Regions from separate parts of the Streptomyces sp. NPDC055254 genome, predicted to be linked through region 1. Evidence: riboswitches for the same ligand, from Rfam matches in the RefSeq annotation. Region 1 holds a riboswitch; the other holds the start of a gene.
The links. Region 1 has a riboswitch for cobalamin ahead of ACWFQ8_RS16090 (cobalamin biosynthesis protein). Riboswitches for the same ligand answer to the same signal wherever they lie in the genome.

Region 2: another riboswitch for cobalamin. It lies ahead of ACWFQ8_RS02160 (ribonucleoside-diphosphate reductase subunit alpha); the one in region 1 lies ahead of ACWFQ8_RS16090 (cobalamin biosynthesis protein).

The regions. Positions count from the first base shown of each region.
Region 1 is NZ_JBSGQV010000013.1:142,719-147,023, reverse strand. It holds gene ACWFQ8_RS16105 (alpha/beta hydrolase family protein) at 1-545, opposite strand, end outside; gene ACWFQ8_RS16100 (anion permease) at 855-2,120, shown strand; gene ACWFQ8_RS16095 (hypothetical protein) at 2,146-2,367, shown strand; cobalamin riboswitch at 2,484-2,637, shown strand; gene ACWFQ8_RS16090 (cobalamin biosynthesis protein) at 2,675-3,673, shown strand; gene ACWFQ8_RS16085 (cobyric acid synthase) at 3,670-4,305, shown strand, end outside.
Region 2 is NZ_JBSGQV010000001.1:491,031-495,335, reverse strand. It holds gene ACWFQ8_RS02160 (ribonucleoside-diphosphate reductase subunit alpha) at 1-2,279, opposite strand, end outside; cobalamin riboswitch at 2,445-2,577, opposite strand; gene ACWFQ8_RS02155 (CstA-like transporter-associated (seleno)protein) at 2,875-3,072, opposite strand; gene ACWFQ8_RS02150 (carbon starvation CstA family protein) at 3,069-4,305, opposite strand, start outside.

The sequences.
Region 1 (4,305 bases):
TGGCGGTGCAGGAAGGGCATGACGACCATCGGGTGCTCGCGGCTGCTGCCGAGCCCGTGCACGGTGATGACCCAGGTGTCCCGGGCCGCGGGGACGAACCAGGCGGGCAGGGCGCCCAGCTCCCCGGGGACGTCCACGTCGGCGTGGTCGAGGCCGAGGGCGGTACGCGGATCGCCGAGGTGGACCTGGGGGGTGAGGGTGAGCCGGGTGCCGGGGTCGAGGGAGCCGTGGGTGACGGCGAGGAGCCGGCGTACGACGGTGTCCGGGTCGTGGGGCACCCCGGTGAGGACGGGTCCGACGACGGCGTGCACCCCCGGGGCGTCCAGGCCGTACGTACCGGGGCGCAGGGAGGCCAGTGAGCGGGTCAGGGCGATCCGGCCGGCGGCGGTGGAGTGGACGGTGAGGCGCGGCCCGCCGGGCAGCGGGCACCCGGGCCGGTGCCGCAGGGCGGCGCCGGCGGCGTACCGGCCGGCCGCGACGGCGGCCGCGCCGGCGCCCAGGAGCATGGTGGTGACGGCCGCTGCCGTCGCTGTCGCGGTACGCACGGCTCCAGTGTCGGGGCGCCGATCCCGGGGGGCCACCGGAGGGGCGCGGCCCGGCCGCGCCGCGGCGGGCGTGATCCATCTCTCCTTCCGGTTCCGGAGGGCGCCGCCCGTATGTCCGGGATCCGGCGCGGAGGGGTTCATTCACCCGGCTTTGACGTGCATTAATCGATGTATCTCCGCCAGAACCGGGACGAAGGTTCCGATCGCGTGGCGAGGCAGTACACCGATCGGCCCGTGCCAGTTCATCTTCCGTTCATCCAGGTTGCCTACGGTCGCCGAGCCACTGACGTCAAACAGAAGCCTGGGTAAATGGAGCACATAACGCTTCTCCTCGGGATCGTGATCATCACCGCTCTCGTGTTCGACTTCACGAACGGTTTTCACGACACGGCCAACGCGATGGCCACCACCATCTCGACCGGCGCCCTCAAGCCCAAGACGGCGGTGGCCATGTCCGCCGTGCTCAACCTCGTCGGCGCGTTCATGTCCGTGGAGGTCGCCAAGACGATCTCCAAGGGCCTCGTCAACGAGGAAGGCATCCAGCCGGAAGTGATCTTCGCCGCTCTGGTCGGCGCGATCCTCTGGAACCTCGTCACCTGGCTGGTCGGCCTGCCCTCCAGCTCCTCGCACGCCCTGATGGGCGGCCTGATCGGTGCCGCCGTCGCCTCCGCCGGAATCGGCGCGGTCAACGGCAGCGTCGTCGTCACCAAGGTGCTGATCCCCGCGATCGCCGCGCCGCTCGTCGCCGGTCTGGCCGCGATGCTGGCCGCGAAGGTCACGTACAAGCTCGGCGGCAAGGTCGGCGAGAAGACCTCCGCGAAGGGCTACCGCACCGGTCAGATCGCCTCGGCCGGTCTCGTCTCCCTCGCGCACGGCACCAACGACGCGCAGAAGACGATGGGCATCATCACCCTGGCGCTCGTCGCCGGGAACGCCCTGCCCGCCGGCGCCAACCCGCCGGTCTGGGTCATCGTCTCCGCCGGTCTGGCCATCGCGATGGGCACCTACCTGGGCGGCTGGCGCATCATCCGCACCATGGGCAAGGGCCTCACCGACCTCCAGCCGCAGCAGGGCTTCGCCGCCCAGACCTCTGCCGCCAGCGTCATCCTGGCCTCGTCGAGCCTCGGCTTCTCCCTCTCCACCACCCACGCGTGCTCCGGCGCCGTCATGGGTGCGGGTCTGGGACGCAAGGGCGGGGTGGTCCGCTGGTCCACCGCCACCCGCATGTTCATCGCGTGGGGCCTGACCCTGCCGGCCGCCGGCCTGGTCGCGGCCGGCGCCGAGCTGGTCATGCGCACCGGTGACGTCGGCATCGCCGCGGTCACCGTCTTCCTGGTCGGCTCCTGCCTCGCCATCTGGCTCATCTCGCGCCGCCAGGTCGTCGACCACCACAACGTCAACGACGTGCAGCCGGTCGGCGCCGAGGAGCCGGGTGTGGTCACCACGGCCATGGCCGCCGTCACCGTCCCGCCGACCCTCGCGGCCGCCACCACCGCCGCGGTGAGCGACGAGGACCTCAAGGCCACCATCCCGGCCGCGACGACGACCCCGGCGGCTCCGGCCGCCGCGGTCTGACCGAGACAGACAGAGGAACGGCAGTATGAAGATCGACTGGGAAGCACTCGGCTCCGTCTTCGGGGTCAGCCTCTCCGCCACCGTCGCCCTCGTGGCCCTGTTCACCCTGGGCCTGGTGGGCCTGTCCAAGCACGAGGCCGCCACCGAGCAGGGCGGCGCCGCCACCCTGGCCCGCAGCGGTGCGTACGCCTGCTTCGCGCTGGTCGCGGCGGCCGTGGGCTACGGGATCTACCTGATCGTCGCCTGATCCGGCGCGCCGAGGCGCGTCCGGTTCGCCGCGGCAGCTCCCCCCGGGTTCTTCCCGGGGGGAGCTTTCGCATGCCCGGCCGGACCCTCGTCGCAGGTCAACGGCGAGTTGACGGGCGTTCTCGGTGCGTGGTGGACTGCCCGAGCCAATACGGCGGCATGGAGAGGAAGTCCGGTGCGATTCCGGCGCGGTCCCGCCACTGTCACCGGGGAGCGCACGCGGCGCGTGCGTCCCGGGAGCCAGGAACTCTCGCCGCCGGACACGTCGAACCAGGGCGCGGACCCTGAGTGAGGACATACCTGCCACCATGCGTGCCGATCGCGTTTTCGCGTACGGCGCCGCGGCGGGCCTGATCGGCGACCGGATCCTCGGGGATCCGCGCCGAGGGCACCCCGTGGCCGCCTTCGGACGAGCCGCCGCCGCGGTGGAGCGCGCCCTGTGGCGCGACGACCGCGCCCGGGGCCTCCTGCACACCCTGGTGTGCGCCGGGGGCGCGACGGCGGTCGGCGCACTGGGCGCCCGCGCCGTGCGCTCCGCACCACCCGTGGTCCGGATCGCGCTGACCGCCGCCGCCACCTGGGCCGTCGTGGGCGGCACCTCGCTGGGCCGGGAGGCCCGCACCATCGGCGCGGCGCTCGCCGCCGGCGACACCGAGGCCGCCCGGCGGCGGCTGCCCCACCTGTGCGGACGCGACCCGCAGTCCCTGGACGAGCAGCAGATGGCCCGCGCCGTCGTGGAATCCGTCGCCGAGAACACCTCCGACGCCGTCGTCGGCGCCCTCGTGTGGGGCGCCGTCGCCGGGGTGCCGGGCCTGCTCGCCTTCCGGGCCGTGAACACGCTCGACGCGATGGTCGGCCACAAGTCCCCCCGCTACCTGCGCTACGGCTGGGCCTCCGCCCGGCTCGACGACGCGGCGGGCTGGCCGGGCGCCCGGCTGACGGCGCTGGCCGCCGTACTGGCCGGACCCGACCGGCGGGGAGCCGTACGGGCCTGGCGCGCCGACGCCGCCGCGCACCCCAGCCCCAACGCCGGACCCGTGGAGGCCTCCTTCGCCGGCGCCCTCGGCGTACGGCTGGGCGGCACCCTGGCGTACGGGGGCCGGGTCGAGCACCGGGCCGTGCTCAACGGCGCCCGGGGGCGGGCGGTGGAGGTCGCGGACATCGAGCGCGCGGTGCGGTTGTCGCGGCGGGTGACCTGGCTGGCTCTGGGGGCCTGCGCGGTCGCCCGGCTCGCGGTCGCCCGCGCGACGGGGGCCGGTACGTGGGCTTCGAGGGCCTGCGGCACGACGAGGGGAGGACGCGCATGAACGGCGCGAAGCACGGCGGCGGACTGCTCGTCGCGGGAACGACGTCGGACGCGGGCAAGAGCGTGGTCACGGCGGGCATCTGCCGCTGGCTGGCCCGCAGCGGTGTGAAGGTGGCGCCCTTCAAGGCCCAGAACATGTCGCTGAACTCCTTCGTGACGCGCGAGGGCGCCGAGATCGGGCGCGCCCAGGCCATGCAGGCGCAGGCGGCCCGCGTGGAGCCGACCGCGCTGATGAACCCGGTGCTGCTCAAGCCGGGCGGCGACCGCACCAGCCAGGTGGTGCTGCTGGGCAAGCCGGTGGGCGAGATGAGCGCCCGCGGCTACCACGGGGGCCGCCAGGAGCAGTTGCTCGGCATCGTCACGGACTGCCTGGAGCAGCTGCGGGGCACGTATGACGCCGTGATCTGCGAGGGGGCGGGGAGTCCGGCCGAGATCAACCTGCGCCGGACCGACATCGTGAACATGGGCATCGCGCGGGCCGCGCGCTTCCCGGTGGTCGTCGTCGGCGACATCGACCGGGGCGGGGTCTTCGCCTCCTTCTTCGGGACGACGGCGCTGCTGTCCCCCGAGGACCAGTCGCTGATCGCCGGATACCTCGTCAACAAGTTCCGGGGCGACGTCTCGCTGCTGGAG
Region 2 (4,305 bases), on a different contig from region 1:
TTCGTCGCCGGACGCGAGCGCAGGTAGTACGTGGTCTTCAGGCCCTTCTTCCAGGCGTACGCGTACATCGAGCTGAGCTTGCCGATGGTGGGCGTCTCCAGGAACAGGTTCAGCGACTGCGACTGGTCGAGGTACGGGGTGCGGGCCGCCGCCATGTCGATCAGGCCGCGCTGCGGGATCTCCCAGGCCGTGCGGTACAGCTCGCGGACCTCGGCGGGGATCCAGCCGAAGCCCTGGACCGAGCCGCTGGACTCGCGCAGCGCCTCACGGGTCTGCGCGTCCCAGACGCCGAGCTCCTTCAGCTCGTCCACGAGGTAGGCGTTGACCTGGAGGAACTCACCGCTCAGCGTCTCGCGCTTGAAGAGGTTGGACACCTGCGGCTCGATGCACTCGTAGACGCCGGCGATCGAGGCGATCGTCGCGGTCGGAGCGATGGCGAGCAGCAGGGAGTTGCGCATGCCGGACTTCGCGACGCGGGCGCGCAGCGCGTCCCAGCGCTCCGGCCAGGTCGGCTCGACACCGTAGTGGTCCGGGTGCAGCACGCCCTGGGCGGTGCGGGTCTCGGCCCAGGCCGGGAGCGGGCCGTTGCGCTCGGCGAGGTCGCAGGAGGCCTCGTACGCGGCCAGCATGATCCGCTCGGAGATCTTCGTGGACAGGGCCTGCGCCTCGGCGGAGTCGAAGGGCAGCCGCAGCTTGAAGAACACGTCCTGCAGGCCCATCGCGCCCAGGCCCACGGGGCGCCACTTCGCGTTGGAACGGCCGGCCTGCTCGGTCGGGTAGAAGTTGATGTCCACCACGCGGTCGAGGAACGTCACGGCGGTGCGGACGGTCTCGTCGAGCCGCTCCCAGTCCATCTCGCCGGACTCGCTCAGCACGAACGCGCCGAGGTTGACCGAGCCGAGGTTGCAGACGGCCGTCTCGCCGTCGTTGGTGACCTCGATGATCTCGGTGCAGAGGTTCGAGGAGTGGACCACGGTCCCGGGCAGAGCGGTCTGGTTCGCGGTCCGGTTGGAGGCGTCCTTGAAGGTCATCCAGCCCTGACCGGTCTGTGCGAGGGTGCGCATCATCCGGCCGTACAGGTCGCGGGCGGGCATCGACTTCTTGGCGAGCCCGGCGGCTTCGGCCTTCAGGTACGCGGCGTCGAAGTCGTCGCCGTACAGGTCCACCAGCTCGGGGACGTCGGCCGGGGAGAACAGCGACCAGTCGGCGTCGGCGTTCACGCGGCGCATGAACTCGTCCGGCACCCAGTGGGCGAGGTTCAGGTTGTGCGTACGGCGCTGGTCCTCGCCGGTGTTGTCGCGGAGCTCCAGGAACTCCTCGATGTCCGCGTGCCAGGTCTCCAGGTACACGGCGGCGGCGCCCTTGCGGCGGCCGCCCTGGTTCACGGCGGCGACGGAGGCGTCGAGGGTCTTGAGGAACGGCACGATGCCGTTGGAGTGCCCGTTGGTGCCCCGGATCAGCGAACCGCGGGCCCGGATGCGGGAGTACGAGAGGCCGATGCCGCCGGCGTGCTTCGACAGGCGCGCGACCTGGTGGTAGCGGTCGTAGATCGAGTCGAGCTCGTCCAGCGGGGAGTCCAGCAGGTAGCAGGAGGACATCTGCGGGTGCCGGGTGCCGGAGTTGAAGAGCGTGGGGGAGGACGGCAGGTAGTCCAGGCGGCTCATCAGGCGGTACAGCGAGGCGACTTCCTCGACGGCCTGGACGCTCAGGTCCTCGGCGAGACCGCAGGCCACGCGCAGCATGAAGTACTGCGGGGTCTCCACGACCTGGCGGGTGATCGGGTGGCGCAGCAGGTAGCGGCTGTGCAGGGTCCGCAGGCCGAAGAAGCCGAAGCGGTCGTCGGCGCCCTCGGCCAGGGAGTGTTCGACCAGCGCGTCCAGCCGGCTCGCGTGGGTGCGGACGAACTCCGCCGTGCGGTCGGCGATGAGCCCCTCGCGGTGGCCGACCTCGACGGACGCGGAGAAGGAGGTGGAACCCTGGCTCGCGGCCTCGTCGGCTACGGCCAGCGTCAACAGCCGGGCGGCGAGCCGGGAGTACGCGGGGTCCTCGGAGATGAGACCGGCGGCGGCCTCGGTGGCCAGGCCGCGCAGCTCGGCCTCGTCGGCGACGGAGCTGCGGCCGCGCAGCGCGGCGGCGGCGACCCGGCCGGGGTCGGTGTCGGGGAGGTCCGCCGTGAGTTCGGTCAGGGTGCGCAGCAGAGCGGCCCCGGGCCCCCCGGGCTCGGCCGCGGTCTCGGTGTCGACGGACTCGAAGCGCGGTGCGGAAGGCGCGATGGTCACGGGGGGAGCTCTCCCTCGCTCGGTCCGGTCATCGGCGGAGCGGCGCGCGAGCGGGCGCATGCGGAACTGGGCACGCGTCGGCCCGGACAGGGCAGGCAGTACGTGCACCGCATGGCGTCCCTCGGCCCAACCGCGAGGCCCGGACGTACGACACCCGGTTCGGTCGAGCCGGGCGCGCTGTCGGCAGGTCCTCGGACTTGCGATGCACTGATCAGCGCATTTCATACCGTTGCGGGACAGTTCCGGATTCGCACCGGATTCCCCTGCGGCGACAGCAGCCATGAGCATACATGTGGGGGCGGGTGTCTGCGGTAGCCCCCACATGTTGTGTCGGCGTGGCTACGGTGCGAGCCGGTACCCACGGAGCGGGGGCCGGTGGGTGAGCGGCGCCGGGCCCTCGATCGGGGCCGGGTCCCGCTCGTCGAAGTCGAGGGTGCCGGTCGGCGAGGCAGGCCTCGGGGGCGGTCCCGCCGAGTGTGCGCCGGCCGCGTCCCGGGGCGCCCCGGGCACACGGAGCGCGCGCACGCGTACGGGCCGCCGCCTCCTGGTGGGGAGGTGACGACCCGTTCGTGGCCGCGGAGCCGTGCGTACGGCCTCAGCAGCAGCGGAAGCCCTCGCGGGGGTCCGCCTCGCGGGAGTCCGTGCGGGCGCGCTCGAAGGCCCTGCGGGTCAGGACCTCCGCGTCCGGGTCGTGGGAGCGGGCGTGGGCGAGGTAGCGGTCGTACGCGGCCTCTCCCGAGAACTCCCGCAGGTAGAACCAGGTCTTGGCCAGGACTGCCCGCAGCGCGCTCATGAGGCCGCGGGCTCCTGCTCCTTCACCCGGCCGCCGTTCGAGTCGAGGCCCGCGGCGGAGAGTTCCGCACGCTCCTCGGCGGTCGGGATCAGGCCGGCCGGCGCGATGATCTTCGACTCGGTCCACGGGACCTCGGAGAGCTTCACGGACTGCGGGTGGGCGATGGCCTTGAAGCAGGTCCGGGCCGCGTCGATCAGCACGATGATGATCAGGACCGCGAACAGCGCCGACAGCACGCCGTCCACGGTGGCGTTGGTGACCACGGTGTGCATCTCGTCCATGGTCTTCGCGGGCGGCAGCACCTTGTCCGCGTCGATGCCCGCCTGGTACTTGTCGCGCTGGGCGAAGAAGCCGACCTTCACGTCCTGCGAGAAGATCTTCTGGTAGCTCGCGGTGAGCGTGACCGACACGTCCCAGGCGAGCGGCACGCCCGTCACCCAGGCCCACTTGAGCCGCCCGGACTTGACCAGCAGCGTGGTGCAGACCGCCAGGGCGACCGCGGCGAGCAGCTGGTTCGCGATGCCGAACAGCGGGAAGAGCTGGTTGATGCCGCCCAGCGGGTCCTTGATGCCGACCCACAGGAAGTATCCCCAGCCGCCGACGACGATCGCGCTGGCGAACCAGACGCCGGGCTTCCAGCTCACGTCCTTGAAGGACTTGTGCACGTTGCCGAGGGTGTCCTGGAGCATGAACCGCCCGACGCGGGTACCGGCGTCGACCGTCGTCAGGATGAACAGCGCCTCGAACATGATGGCGAAGTGGTACCAGAAGGCCTTCATCGCGGTGCCGCCGATGACGGCCGAGAAGATCTCCGACATTCCGAGTGCGAAGGTCGGCGCGCCACCGGTACGGGAGAGCAGGCTGGTCTCCTCGACGTCCTTCGCGGCCTGCGCGAGGGCCTCGGGGCTGATGGCGAAGCCGAAGTTCGTCACTGCCTGCGAGGCGGTCTCGACGGTGGTGCCGATGACGCCGGGAGGGGAGTTCAGGGCGAAGAAGAGGCCGGGCTCGATGATGCAGGCCGCGATCATCGCCATGATCGCGACGAAGGACTCGGTGAGCATCGCGCCGTAGCCGATGACCCGGACCTGGGTCTCCTTCTGGATCATCTTCGGCGTGGTGCCCGAGGAGACCAGGGAGTGGAATCCGGACAGGGCCCCGCACGCGATGGTGATGAAGACGAACGGGAACATCGAGCCGGCGAAGACCGGGCCGTCGCCGCGGGTGGCGAAGTCG